Regions from separate parts of the Aminobacter sp. DSM 101952 genome, predicted to be linked through region 3. Evidence: riboswitches for the same ligand, from Rfam matches in the RefSeq annotation. Region 3 holds a riboswitch; each other region holds the start of a gene.
What was found. A riboswitch is a leader RNA that binds a small molecule or an ion and turns the genes downstream of it on or off. The one in region 3 is predicted to bind cobalamin.

Region 1: linked by a shared signal. The riboswitch ahead of ASC75_RS01005 (DUF1636 family protein) and the one ahead of bluB (5,6-dimethylbenzimidazole synthase) in region 3 are both predicted to bind cobalamin.
Region 2: linked by a shared signal. The riboswitch ahead of ASC75_RS24900 (TonB-dependent receptor) and the one ahead of bluB (5,6-dimethylbenzimidazole synthase) in region 3 are both predicted to bind cobalamin.

Annotation. Positions count from the first base shown of each region.
Region 1 covers NZ_LMCL01000001.1:204,032-208,814, reverse strand. Annotated here, with positions in the region: gene ASC75_RS01015 (cobaltochelatase subunit CobN) at 1-1,539, opposite strand, end outside; gene cobW (cobalamin biosynthesis protein CobW) at 1,705-2,742, opposite strand; gene ASC75_RS01005 (DUF1636 family protein) at 2,739-3,101, opposite strand; cobalamin riboswitch at 3,213-3,415, opposite strand; gene ASC75_RS01000 (winged helix-turn-helix domain-containing protein) at 3,411-4,637, opposite strand.
Region 2 covers NZ_LMCL01000035.1:175,841-180,623, forward strand. Annotated here, with positions in the region: gene ASC75_RS24890 (iron ABC transporter permease) at 1-329, opposite strand, end outside; gene ASC75_RS24895 (ABC transporter substrate-binding protein) at 326-1,192, opposite strand; gene ASC75_RS24900 (TonB-dependent receptor) at 1,204-2,979, opposite strand; cobalamin riboswitch at 3,245-3,447, opposite strand; gene ASC75_RS24905 (arginine deiminase family protein) at 3,599-4,405, opposite strand; gene ASC75_RS24910 (AraC family transcriptional regulator) at 4,506-4,783, opposite strand, start outside.
Region 3 covers NZ_LMCL01000032.1:128,629-133,411, forward strand. Annotated here, with positions in the region: gene ASC75_RS20690 (outer membrane beta-barrel protein) at 1-1,109, shown strand, start outside; gene bluB (5,6-dimethylbenzimidazole synthase) at 1,106-1,840, opposite strand; cobalamin riboswitch at 1,887-2,070, opposite strand; gene galU (UTP--glucose-1-phosphate uridylyltransferase GalU) at 2,140-3,027, opposite strand; gene ASC75_RS20705 (lytic murein transglycosylase) at 3,280-4,506, shown strand; gene ASC75_RS20710 (DUF459 domain-containing protein) at 4,520-4,783, shown strand, end outside.

The sequences.
Region 1 (4,783 bases), on a different contig from region 3:
TGAGGGGCGGCGCGAAAGCGCAATTACAGCTTCCTGCGCTGCTTCTCCCCACGCCGCCTCAACCGCATTTCTTGCATCTGTGGGCAGATCGGCGGAAAGCGCGAGATAGTCATTCAGGGCCAGCCCATGCCCACCTGCCTCGATCAGGTCGAGCAGTGCGCGCGGTGATTCCGGAATCCCTTCAACCGCATAGCCCGCGTCCTTCAGGTCGTGCAGCATTGCGAGCACGCTGTTCGGAACGTCGAGGCCGACGGCATAACCCGTCCGGCCAGGGGCGCTGGGGTAGTCGGGGATGAGGATCACGAGCTTGCGGTTTTCGGGCCGCGTCTCGCGCAGCCTGAGATGCGCGGCGATGCGGCGGGCGACCTGGTCGACGCGGTCGGGTTCGGGCCGGTTGGCAAAGGCGCGGAAGCCGAGCGCGGGGTCGACCTCGCTCTCGGCCTTGAAGGAGACGGCGCCGGCGAGGATGCGGCCGTCGAGTTCGGGCATCACCACATGCATGGCAAGGTCGGCGGGCGCGAGACCTCGCGGGCTGCCCTCCCAGGCCTCGCGGCGGGTGGTGGCGACGATGACCTGGAACACCGGCACGCCGGCGCGGTCGAACAGCGTTTCCGCGCCCGGCTCGGCGCCGGCGGCGAAGGCGGTGGCGGTGACGATGGCCGCGGGGTTGAGCTGTGCGAGGGCGGTCTCGACGAAGGCGAGGGACGCCTTGTCCTTAAGGCTGGAGACGAAGATCGGGACGGGGCGCAGGCCGTGTGCCCTGAGTGCTTCGACCAGCGCGTCGATGGGGGCGACGTCTGCGGCGAGCAGCATCGAACGGTAGAAGAGGATGGGGATGACGTTTCCTTCTCCCCGTTCACGGGGAGAAGGTGCCCCGAAGGGGCGGTTGAGGGGCTGCGCAAAGCTGCCAGAGGTCGGTGCTTGCCCCTCATCCCCCTGCCGGGACCTTCTCCCCGTGAACGGGGAGAAGGGGGCTTCAATCACGCCCCGCTCCGGATCATAAAACCCCGCTTTCGGCATCGCCACAGGTGCTACGATGATGCTCTTGTCACCCGCCAGCCCAGCCAGCCGCGCGACCAGCGCCTTCATGTTCTCCGGGCCGCCCTCGCGGAAATAGCCGAGCAGGGCATCGAGTTCGGCGCGGGGCAGCGTCGAGGCTTCGATCAGCCTGAGATCTTCGTCATGGCTTTCGCCCGGCAGCAGCGCCAGCGCGATGCCTCTTTCGCGAGCCACCGCAGCAAGCTGGTCGCAGCCGTAGCGCCACCAGTCGTGACCACCGAGGATACGGACGAGGATGACTCTGGCGTGGGCAGCCACGCTGTCGATCCACAGGTCGACCGACATCGGGTGCCGGAGGTCGCGCAGGCTGGCGAGCCGCATCGACGGCAGGTTTGCTGCACCCGCCTTCCAGGCGTTGGCGAGGCCTGCCAGATCGCTGTCGGTGAAGGACAGCGCCACCACATCCGCAGGCTTCTGCCCGAGGTCCACAGGCTCGATGAGGTCGTCGAGCGAGGCGGAGGTGGTGGTGAGGATGTGCATCAGCTCGCCTCGCTTGAGGTCGCGCGAAATGTCCCCCTCATCCAGCCCTTCGGGCGACCTTCTCCCCGGCAGGGAGATGAGGCACGCGCTGACGTCGGCGATCTCCGCTCCAGTTTGGAGAGAGGTCGACCGAGCGCAGCGGAGGTCGGGTGAGGGGACATCGTTTTAGCCGACCAGGATACGCTCGATGGCCGGGCGGTCGAGGCCCTTGAGGCCAATGACGACGAGGCGCGAGCGGCGGTCGTCCTCGGCGGTCCAGGCGCGGTCATAGTAGTGGTTGACGCGCGGGCCGACGGCCTGGACGAGCAGGCGCATCGGCTTGCCGCCGACGTCGACAAAGCCCTTCACGCGCAGCACGTTTTCTTCCTCGGCGGCCGTGGCGACGCGCTTGGCCAGTTCGTCGGGGTTGGCGATCGAGGGAATCTCGATGACGAAGGTGTCGAAATCGTCGTGCTCGTGGTCGAAGGCGCCGTCGTGGTGGGTCTTGCGGTTCTCGATGTCGTCCTCGACGGCGAGGCCGAGGCCGAGCAGCACCGATGGGTCGACCTTGCCATGCGCCGACGGCACGATCTTGACCGCGCGGGCGAGGTGCTCGCTGACGATGGCGCTGGCGCGGGCATGGCCGGCGTCGTCGAGAAGGTCGGACTTGGACAGGATGATGAGGTCGGCGCAGGCAACCTGGTCCTCGAACACCTCCTCGACAGGGTCGTCGTGATCGAGCGAATCATCGGCCTGGCGTTGGGCGGCCAGCGCTTCCATGTCGGAGGCGACCTTGCCTTCGGCGAGAGCCGGGCCATCGACCACGGCGATGACCCCGTCGACGGTGACGCGGCTCTTCACCGTCGGCCACTGGAAGGCCTGGACCAGAGGCTTCGGCAGCGCGAGGCCGGAAGTCTCGATCAGGATGTGGTCGACTTTTGGGGTGCGCGCGAGAATCTGGTCGAGGGCCGGGACAAAATCATCGGCGACGGTGCAGCAGATGCAGCCATTTGCCAGCTCGACGATGTTTTCCTCCGGGCAGGCGTCGATGCCGCAGCCCTTCAGAATTTCGCCGTCGATGCCGACATCGCCGAACTCGTTGACGATGATGGCGAGGCGCTTGCCCTTGGAATTCTCGAGGATGTTGCGGAGCAGCGTGGTCTTGCCGGCGCCGAGAAAGCCGGTGACGACGGTGCAGGGAACGCGTTCGACGGAGGCGGTCATTTGTCTTCCTTGATGAGAGCAAGCGGAGGGATGCGCGCGACGAGGCCGCGCTTGAGGCTGTCGGGACGGCCGCGCCAGGGGATCAGGCCGTCGGTTGAGGTGCTGAACAGTTGTGCGCCGGTGACGAGATCGTCGCCGGAGGAAACGTTGAGATCGCCGAAGACGTAGCTCCACGCGCCGTCCCGGAGCAGGGCGGCACTCAGGCGGCGCTTGCAATTGCCGAGGCACTCGACAGTGCGGACGGTGATGCCTTGGCCGACTGCTGCCCGACGGGCGGATTCGGCAAGTCTTTCTCCGGCGCGGGGATGGGCGTCCGAACCGGTTTCGTCACGGCAGGAGGAGCACACGAGGATGGTCACGTCGCAGGCGCGCGCGCCTGCTGCATCGCCGGATGCGTCAGAAGTTCCGACCGGAAGGTTGTCGTCGAAGTCCAAATCCAGGCTCCCTGCCCGGGGCACCCGCCAGGCGATCGGATCAATGTCTGCGACGGCAGGTCTCCTGGCTTGCGGATCGTCGCCTTCGCCCGCCTTCCCGGGAAATCCCAGTGGTCTTCGGGTCTGGCTCTTCGCTCACAGTTGCGGGGACAGCCGCGGTTTTGGCGCATATGCGCCGCACCGCATTCCCTCTTAGCCTCCGCCGTTGCGGGCGAAGGACCGTCTGTGGGCGATTTAGGCTTTCGCGCGGGGTGGAGTCAACGCAATGGAGCGACCAACAATGTCGCTCAGCGCCGGGCCGAGGTCGCCGGCGGGCGTGACCTCGATGCGTTCGAGGCCGAGCCAGTCGCGCATCTGCTTGAGTTCTTCAAAGAGTTGGGCTGCTGTTTCCGGCGGCGCGCAGGGCTCGGCATAGGCGGCGTGGACGCGCAGCACGCCGGCCGGGCGGTCGGCCTTGAGGTCGATGCGGGCGACGATGCGTTCGCCGAGCAGGAAGGGCAGGACGTAGTAGCCGTACTGGCGCTTGTCCGCTGGCGTGTAGATCTCGATGCGGTAGCGGAAGTCGAACAATTGCTCGGCGCGGGTGCGCTCGAACACCAGCGGGTCGAAGGGCGCGAGCAGGGCGCGTGCTTGCACTTTTCGAGGGATGCGGGCCTCGGCATGCAGATAGGCCTGCCTGTTCCAGCCTTCGACGCGCACGGGAATCAGTTCGCCCATCTCGACCAGCTCTTCGAGCCGGCCCTTCATGTCGTCCGGCGACAGGCGGAAATAGTCGCGCAGGCAGATGCCGGTCGCGACGCCATGGGCCTGAGCGGAGATTCGCAACAGTTCGCGATGGGCATCTTCGGCCCGCAGGGCAGGGCTGTTGTAGATGTCGGCCGGCAGCACGCGCTCGGGCAGGTCGTAGAGACGCTCGAAGCCGCGGCGGGAATGGGTGGTGATGCGGCCGGCCCAGAACAGCCATTCGAAGGCGCGCTTCTCAAGGCTCCAGCCCCACCAGCCGCCCGAACCCTTGGCGCCCTCGATGTCCGAGGCGGCGATCGGGCCGCGGTCGACCACCTGGCGATAGATCCCTTCTATGTAAGGAGCCTGCTCGCGGCCGAACTTCGCCAGCCCCGAATACATCTCGGTGTCCGCCCGCTCCATGCGCCAGCGCAGCAGCGGAAAGGTCTCCAGCGGCAGCAGCGAGGCTTCATGCGCCCAGTATTCGAAGAGCATGCGCTTTTTCGGCTGCATGGCGTCGTCGAGCAGCGCCATGGGGTAGGGGCCGAGGCGCGAATAGAGCGGCATGTAGTGGGCGCGCACGACGGCGCTGACCGAGTCGATCTGCAGCAGGCCGGTGCGGCCGAGCACGCGCTGCAGGTGACGTCGGGTGATCGCGCCGGACGGGCGCGGATCGGCGAAGCCCTGGGCCGCGAGTGCGATGCGGCGGGCGGTGGGAAGCGAGAGTTTTTCCTTCATTGCGGCAAGCTATCGCAGTCTCCGGATGAGTGACGCAGGGGCACCAGAATCGGCCTTTGCTGCAAATGCTAGCAGGAGTGCGGTTCCAGGCTTGTCAGGAATGTAAAGTTGAGTAAAAGACGAAGGAAATCAAACAGGAGCCACAC
Region 2 (4,783 bases), on a different contig from region 3:
CCGGAATAGATGGCGATGACCGCGCCCAGCGAGGCCGAGGCGCTGACGCCGATCAGCCCCGGCTCGGCCAGCGGATTGCGCAAATAGCCCTGCAGCGCGGCACCGGAGAGGCCGAGCGTCGCCCCGACCATCAGGCCGAGCAGCGCGCGCGGCAGGCGGATCTCGCCCATGATCAGTTCGATGGCGCCGGCCTTGTCGGAAAACAGTGCGGCGATGCTGTCGCTGAAACCAAGCGCTGCCGGACCGACGGTCAGCGAAAGCAGGAACAGGATCGTGGTGAGCGCGGCAAGCGCCCCCAGCACCAGGCCGTAGCGAGAGGTGTCGCTCATTGGACGCCACCCTTGCCGTCGGCGGCGTCGCGCATCAGGCGCGCGGCCTCGAGCGTGAATGGCGCGCCGCAGATGGTGTAGCGCGCCGGAACCGGCACGGTGCTGCCTTGCGCAGCAATCGCCCGGTATGCCGGGTGAACGAAATTCTCCTGTGCCAGCGCCGGTGCATCGTAGCTTTCGCCGCCGCCGGCGACGAGATCGGGCTGGGCCAGCACCAGCATCTCGAGCGGCAGACGGGCCGTGCCGCTCAGGCCCAACTCGTCGGCGACATTGACGAGGCCCGAGAGCCTGACGATGTCGCCGACCAGGGTGCCCGCGCCCGACGTGTAGCTGTTGGCATAGTAGGTCGCGACCGTCTTTCCCGAGGCCGGCCGGGCGGCCAGTTCAGCCACCCCATTGTCCAGTTCCGCGACCAGGTCCGCCGCCCGCTCACGCCGCTCCAGCACCTCGCCCATGCGGACGATGTTCGCCCTGATCTCGGCGATGGAATTGTCGGGTGCGAATTCCTCGACGCGCGTGCCGAGGCGCCGCAACAGGGCAACGGTCGACCGCGTCGTGTAGGCACCCGCAAGCACAAGGTCGGGCTGCATCAGGAAGACCTCCTCGGCGAGGCCATGGTTGACGACGAGGCCCTTGGCGCGCCCGGCGAGCACCGACGTCTCGGGGTCTCGCGCCAGATATGAGACGGAGTGCAATTGGCCCTCCGCCGCCACCAGCATGGCCAGCTGATCGGTGCAGACATTCATCGAGACGACGCGTTTCGGCGGCGCGGCGATGGCCGGGGCAGCGGTGCTGGATATGGCCCCCGCCAGCACGAGCAGCCACGCTCGACGGCGGGGGATGCGGAAGCGATCGGTCGGCATGCTGGCTCCCATCAGAACACGCGCGTGAAGCTCAGGCTGAAGGTCCGGCCCGGCGCGCGATAGTTGGTGACGGTCGAATACTGCTCGTCGAACAGGTTCTCGACCGAGAATTTCAGGCTCGACTGCGCATCAAATGTGTAGTTGGCGGCAAAATCCACCGTCACGTAGTCGGGCAGTTTTACTGTGTTCGCAGCGTCGGCGTAGCGCGCTGCGCCGTAGAGCAGCCTGGCGGTCAGGTCCAGGCTGTCGGTCGCGGCAAAACCCAGCTCGGCAGTCGCCTTGAAGCGGTCGCGATAGGGAATGTAGCGGCCGTTGTCCTCGTTCCTGGGCGAGCGGTAGTCGATCGATGCCTTGCCGCTCCAGCGGTCGCCGAACTCGTGCGACAGCGATGCCTCGACGCCCGTCACCTTGGCGCGCGCAACGTTGAAGGGGACGTAGGTGGGCGGGTTGGAGGCGATCGCGTCGCTCAGCCACGTCTGGTAGAAGGCGACGTCGAGCGTCGTGCTGTCGGTAGGCCGCCAGTTGACGCCAAGTTCGTAGGACCGGGATGTCTCCGGCTTCAAATTCGGGTTCGAATAGCCGGGATAATAGAGGTCGTTGAAGGTCGGGGCGCGGAAGCCGGTGCCGTAGGAGGCCCGGGCGACGAGATCGGGCACGATCTCGAAGCTGGCACCGATATTGTAGGTGGTGGCACCGCCGAACTGCTCGTTGTGATCGTAGCGCAGCCCGCTGTCGATGGTCAGCGCGCCATATTCGACCGAATATTGTCCGAACACCGCCCCGAGACCGCGCGAGGTGACGTCGAAATCGACGGTGGTATCGACCTGTTCGCGATAGGCCTCGGCCCCGCCGGTCACGACATGGCGGGCATCGCCGGTCTCGAAGGTCTTTTCGGTCGAGGCGAAGATGCCGTAGCGCTTGGTGTCGAACCTGCTGTCGCCCGGAACCCCGTCACGGAAGTTGGTCGAACTGTCCAGGCTGCTGGACAGCTCGACAGTCGAGGACCAACTGTCGGAGTGCTTCAGCCGCGCACCTGCCTTGCCGGCAAACGTGTCGGTGTCGACTTCATTGCTGGACGGGAAGGTGTCGTCATATTGCGAACGGCCGCGTGCGAACAGGCCGTCGGCATAAAGCCTGCCCCAGTCGAATTCCTTGGCCAGCGAAAAATTCAGCGAGCCCTGCAGGAAGCCGTCATCGTCGGGCTCGTGGCCCCAGGCCAGCGGCGTGGTGAAGTCGTAGCCGCGCGTGCCGAGAATGCTGCCGCCGACGGAGTAGTCGACGCCTCCTTCGCTGCGGCCGCGCACATCGCCCGAGACATAGCCGCCCCATGGGTATGTGACGCCGGTGGTGATGCTGGCGCAGGCACTGCGGCCGTCGGCGCACTGGCCACCTTGCCTGGTGATGATGTTGACGACGCCGCCGATCGCGTCGGCGCCATACTGGGCCGAGTGCGGCCCCTTGGCGATCTCGATTCGTTCGATCGAGGCAAGGGGAATGTTGAAGATCGAGCTGGTGCCGCTGGTTGCCGAGGCGGTGCGGATGCCGTTGACCAGCACCAGAGTCTGCCCGGCCGACATACCGCGCAGGGAGACGTTCGAGGCCGAGCCCTGGCCGCCATAGCCGATGATCGACACGCCGGCGTAGCGCTTGAGCAGCGACGGCAGGTCGGCGGCCGCCGATGTCCGGAGCTCCTCCTCGTCGATGACGGTGACCGACGACGTCGAGCGGACGAGCGCCGTCTCGCGCCGCAGCGGCGTCGACACCACCAGCGGTCGAAGCACGGTCACGTCGTCGCGCGACGGCGACTGCTGCGCGTGGGTTTGCGTCGGAATGACCAGCGCGACGGCGCTGGTGGCGAGGATGAGTCTCTGCAATTCTGCCCCCAAATGGTTCGGTGGGCGCGACAGGCATCGCACCCGGTTCCAAACCGCAGGCAAGACAGGTCGGCAGGCAGACATTGGGACAAGATCGACCCGGCGGCCTTCCGCATGCGGCAACACTTTTCAATGTCACCGCCACGGGCGACCGCGCCTGACCACACCCCGTGGACAAGCATGGGTGACCGGAACGGGCAGGTCTCCTGACTTCCGTGTCATAGCCTTCTTCCGCCTTCCCGAACGCACGAATGCGTTCAGTGGCATGATGGAAGAGGCTCAACGGTTACAGTTGCGGGGGCAGTCGCGGATTTGGCCTTCGGCCTCACCGTGTTCCCTTTTCATCCACCTTTCGGTGGAACCGATTCCGGGGTCGAGACTAGACAGCCGGCGGAAGCCTTGTCAATTGATCTGTTGCTGTCGGACGTCTCGTCGGTTGCGATTGTCGCAAACCGCCCGGTCCGTTGTCGCGATCCCTACATTGTCACGAAGCTTGACCAATACTTGCCGACGCTCAGGGACGGCATGCCGATCAAAGGCGTTGGCCGCGGTGCCAGCGCAGCGACATGCACGACAGGCCGGCGTCGATCTTGCCGATCTCGGTGGTCTTGAGCGCGACCACCTGGTAGCCGAGCTTGTCAAGCATCGCGATGGTCCGGGGGTAATCCGCCCCGACCATCACCACGTCGTTGACGCGCAGCGCGTTGGCCGCCGGCTCCTCGCCCTCGGGGATGAGCACCTCGCGGAAACCCTTGAACACGCCCGAGCGCGCAAGCCGCTTCGTCGACAGCATGGTCTCGCCGTCGAGCAGTGAACAGTCGCTCTTGAAATGCAGCACGCCTTCCGGCGTCTGCACGATCTCGCCCTTGCGCCCGAGCCGGTCGAGGCTGGCGATCAGCCCTTCGGCACCAGCCCGGTCGGTGCGGGCCGACAGCCCGATCATCACGCTTCTCGGCGTCGTCAGCACGTCGCCGCCATCGGCATAGCCGGGCGTGGGCAGGTCGACCACGGTGCCGAACATGGCCTTCAGCGTGGGTGCGATCTCGACGGTTTCCCTGACGCGCGTCTCGGCGCCGGGCCGAAGCAGGATCGCCCCTTCGGGAAACACCAGCGCCGGGTCCTCGACGAAGATCGAATCGGGAAACGCCTCAAGCGCCGGCAGCGCCGTCACCTCCACGCCTGCGGCGCGCATCGTCGCGACATAGGCCGCATGCTCGGCCTTGACGCCGTCATAGGTCGGGTTGCCGCGGTCGTCGGCGCGCAGGCCGTTGACAACCGACCGAGCCGGCTCGCGCACGATGGCCGCGTTGAATTCGTAGACCGCTGGCTTGGACGTCATGTCGGTGCGCTCGTGCTGGTGGGGCGAGGTCCGCAGCCTGCCCGAAACGAAGTGGCATGTCGACGGGGCAGGCACTGGGCCAGCGATCGTCGTCGAGCCGCTATTGCCCCTGCGCCCGCCTGAACTCGCTTGGCGACTGGCCGGCGATGCGGCGGAAGTCGCGGCTGAAATGATAGGGATCGGCATAGCCGCAGCTTAGCGCTACGGCAGCGATCTTGATGTCGGCTGCGATCAGCAGGCGCTTGGCCAGGTTCATGCGCTCGTGGCGGATCCAGTCCATCGGCGTCGTGCCGGTCTTTTGCTTGAACTGCCGGTGCAGTTGCGAGGCGCTGAGGTTGGAGATCGCGGCCAGTTCCTCGATGGGCCAGTTGCGCGCGA
Region 3 (4,783 bases):
GCTTCGGCACCTTCCTGCTCAAGCCGAGCCTCGAACAGGGCGTCACCGCCACCTCCAACGCCGATTCGAGTTCGGACGGCAAGTCGGCGGTGCTGTCGGAAACCACGCTGCGCCTGAATGCGGCCTCAGACTGGGACAGCCACTCGGCCACCATCGACGCCTACGGCAATGTCCGCAAGTCCGTCTCGGGCCAGGAGGTCGAGGATGTCGAGGCCGGCATCGACGGCCGGCTGCAGCTCGACTTCGCCGACGATATCCGCACCATCGCCACCCTCGGCTACGACATCCGCCCGGAATCGGCGAGTTCGCCGGTGGTGATCGTCGGCACCGCGTCGCGCCCGGTGCGCCACACCCTCGACGGCAGCATCGGTGTCGAGAAGGACGTCGGCAAGCTGCGCTTTGCCGTGACCGGCGAAGCCGCCAAAGAGAGTTTCAGCGACGCCGACCTGTCGGGCGGCGGCACGCTTTCGCAGGAAGACAGGAACTCGACGCTCTATACCGGCCGTTTCCGTGCCGGATATGAGATTTCCCCGGCGCTGACACCCTTCGGCGAGATCGAATACGGGCGCCGCGTCTACGATCTCAGGTTCGACACGGCCGGCTTCGAACGCTCGTCCAACCGGATCGGCGCCCGCGCCGGCGTCGAGCTCGACATGGGCGAGAAGTTCGGCGGCGAGATTTCCGCAGGCTGGCTTTCGGAAGACTTCGACGACGACCGGCTGGAGACGATTTCGGCGGCGACGATCGCCGCGGATCTGCGCTGGTCGCCGATGCGCGGCACCATCGTTACGCTCAACGGGACGACGCAGGTCGAAGGTTCGACGACGCCGGGCGAAAGCGGCTCGGTGCTCTACACCGGCCGCCTCGGCGTCGAGCGTCAGATTCGCGCCAACCTCACCGGCTTTGCCGCGGCCGGCGTCGGCTGGCGCGATTATGCTGGCAGGGACGACCATGAACTCAGGCTCAGCGCCGAAGCCGGCCTGACCTGGTGGCTCAACCGCTATGCCGGCCTCACCGGCAGGCTGCGCCACGAAACCTTCGACAGCACCCTGGCCGGCCGCGACAGCAAGACCAACAGCGTCTTTGTCGGGTTGAGGGTGCAGCGCTAGGCGCCAACCGGAGTACCGGCCAGCCTGGCTGCGGCGTCTTTCAGCTCCGTTTCGCCGTCGCCGCAATACTCCTCGCTCATGATCAGGTCGGCAAGCGGCAGCCGGCTGCCCCAGCCATGGCGTTCGAGATCGGGTCTTGCGGCGAATTCCGACACCCGGCCGACGCAGAGATAGGCGACCGGCACGACATGTTCGGGAATGGCGAGCATCCGCTTCAGCGCCTCTCGGTCGATGATGCTGACCCAGCCGACGCCGACGCCTTCGGCCCGCGCCGCCAGCCAGAAATTCTGGACCGCGCAAACGGTGCTGTAGAGGTCCATCTCGGGATTGTGCCATCGCCCCAGCGGCGAGTTCCGCGACCGGCTGCGGTCGCAGGTGACGACGAGGTTGAGCGGGCTCTCGCAGATGCCCTCGAGCTTGAGCTTGCGGTACAGCGCCTGCCGCTCCTCGGCGATATGCGGCAGTTCCTGCTGGCGGGCGGCCAGGAACAGGTCGCGCACCTGTTGCCTGCGCCGTTGATCGCGGATGACGATGAAGTTCCACGGTTGCATGAAACCCACCGACGGCGCGTGATGGGCCGCCATCAGCAGGCGCGCCAGCATTTCGTCGTCGAGCGGATCGGGCAAAAAATGGCTGCGCACGTCGCGCCGCGTGAAGATGGCGCGATAGACGGCATCCTGGGCAGCAAGGTCGAAACAGCCTGAATCGGCATGGGCATGGTCGGCCGGCATCGCGTGTCCCCTGGCGAGCAAATCGGTTTCCCCCGCCTGACCATGCGGTGGACGATTTCTGCCGGGCCGGTCTTCTGGCTCGAGTTCAGCCCGCCTCCGGCGCCTTCCCGTTCTACGAACAGTGGCTATTGCCGATGCGGTCCCTCTTACAGCGTTGGGCACGCCACGGATTTGCACCGTGTTCCCGATTCTCCCGCATCGCTGCGGGCACCTGGCAGGAGATGTCTATACGGCTGCGATGCCGATGGCCATCGCTCCGCGCGTCCAAAGCTGGCGCGCGGGCGACATTTCGACAGGGATCAGCGGCCGGGCTTCATCTCGCCGAGCAAGCCCTCGATGACGCCGGCCATGCGCTCGTTGATGTCGGCGCGCGACAGCGCAAAGGCGACGTTGGCCTCGACGAAGCCTTCCGGCGAACCGCAGTCGAATGTGCGACCGCGATAATGATAGCCGTAGAAGGACTGCTGCTTCTCCAGCTTCAGCATCGCATCGGTGAGCTGGATCTCGTCGCCGGCGCCGCGCTCCTGCTTGGCCAGGATGTCGAAGATCTCCGGCTGCAGGATGTAGCGGCCGTTGATGAACAGGTTCGACGGCGCGGTTCCCTGCTTCGGCTTTTCCACCATGCCTTCGATCTCGAAGCCGGTGTGGACCGCCTTGCCCTTGCCGACGATGCCATATTTGTGCGCCTCGGCAGGATCGCATTCCTGCACCGCGATGATGTTGTTGCCGGTCTCGGCATAAAGCTCGACCATCTCGCGCATGCAGCTCTTTTCCGACTGCATGATCATGTCGGGCAGGAGCAGCGCGAAGGGCTCGTCACCGACCAGCTCACGCGCGCACCACACCGCATGGCCAAGGCCGAGCGGGACCTGCTGGCGGGTGAACGAGGTCTGGCCGGGCGCAGGCTGCAGGCGCTGCAGACGCTCGAGCTGTTCACTTTTGCCGCGCTGGGCCAGCGTGTCGTAGAGTTCGAACTGGACGTCGAAATGATCTTCGATGACGGCCTTGTTGCGGCCGGTGACGAAGATGAAGTGTTCGATACCCGCCTCGCGTGCTTCGTCGACCACGTATTGAATCACTGGACGATCGACGACCGTCAGCATTTCCTTGGGGATCGACTTGGTGGCAGGCAGAAAACGCGTGCCGAGGCCCGCGACCGGGAAAACTGCCTTGCGAACTCTTTTCATTGCTTGGTTCATCCGATGGAGGATTACGAGTATCGGGCAGGCACACTGCCATAGCGGAATTGATGAATACTGAATGCGTTCACATATTCGCCGGCAGCCGGCAAGAGGATCGATCACGCGATCTTGATTGTCGAAACCAGTCGGGAAACAATCGCCAGAACCGCTTTTCGTTCCCCAAGGGGGCTATGGTAAACTGATTGATAACCGGCATCGGCGATGAATCGTATTTCTGATCTCTCCAAGGAGGAAAGAATGCCCCTTCGCAAGACCGCCAGAGGCCTCGCAAGCGCCGCTGCAATCGCCGGCCTTTCGCTGGCATTCATGCTGCCGGCCGGCCCGGCGGCGGCCGAAGCCGGCTTCCAGCGCTGGGTAGCGAGCTTCCGCTCGGTCGCCGCAGACAACGGGATTTCCGGCTCGACTTACGACCGCGCCTTTCGCGGTGTGACCTCGGCCGACCCCGAAGTGCTGGAAAAGGCCCGTTTCCAGCCCGAATTCACCGCCCCCGTCTGGGACTATTTCGACAATCGCGTCCATGACCAGTCGATCACGGTCGGCCGCGAGATGGCCCGCAAGTGGAAGCCGTGGCTCGACCGCATCGAGGCCAAGTTTGGCGTCGACCGCTACATCCTGCTTGCCATCTGGTCGATGGAATCGAACTACGGCGAGATTCTCAAGAACGACAAGGTGATGCGCAATGTCGTGCGCTCGCTGTCGACGCTCGCCTATGGCGACAAGCGGCGCGCGAAGTTCGCCCGGACACAGCTGATAGCGGCGCTCAAGATCCTGCAGCGCGGCGACATCGACGAGAGCCACCTCGTCGGCTCCTGGGCCGGCGCCATGGGCCACACCCAGTTCATCCCGACCAGCTACCAGGCCTATGCCGTCGACGCCGACGGCAACGGCAAGCGCGACATCTGGAATTCGGTGCCCGACGCGCTCGCAACCGCCGCCAACCTGTTGAAGAAGAACGGCTGGCAGGGCGGCAAGACCTGGGGCTACGAGGTCGTGCTGCCCGAGGGCCGCAAGTTCCCGTCCGGCTCGATGACGCTCGACAAATGGGCAGCGCTCGGCGTCGAACGCGCCAATGGCAAGGCCTTCAAGCGCGGCTCCGACGTGGCGACGCTCAAGGTGCCGGACGGCCGCGGCGGCCCGGCCTTCCTGATGACCAAGAATTTTTCGGTCATCAAGCGCTACAACAACGCCGACAAATATGCGCTCGCCGTTGGTCTTCTTGCCGACGAAATCGCCGGCTATGGCGGTCTGGTGCAGGACTGGAAGCGCCCCTTCACAAAGCTCAGCTTCGAGGAGAAGCAGGAGCTGCAGAAGCGGCTGTCGGCGCATGGCTATTACGACGGCAAGGCGGACGGCAAGATCGGCGAGGGTTCGCGCTCGGCGATCAAGACTTTCCAGGCACAGCTGGGCTTGACGCAGGACGGCCATCCGAGCATGGAAGTGCTCAACAGGCTGAGGCGGAATTAGCAATCGGAGGTTGCTGTTGGCATCGTCGCGTTCGGGAAAAGTCGCTCTGCGCCTGACGATGCCGCTGGTCGCGGCGATCGCGTTGACCGCGATTGCCAGCACCGCGCCCTCCCCGGCCATTGCCCAGGAGGGCATATTGCGGCGCTGGTCGCTGCGTGACCTGTTCATGCCGCGCCGCGAGCGCGTCGACCCCTATATCCTCGAACAGCCGCAGGATCAGCCGCGCAAGAAGATCCGCAAGACGCCGCGCAAGCCGAAGGCGACCGCCGGCAACGTC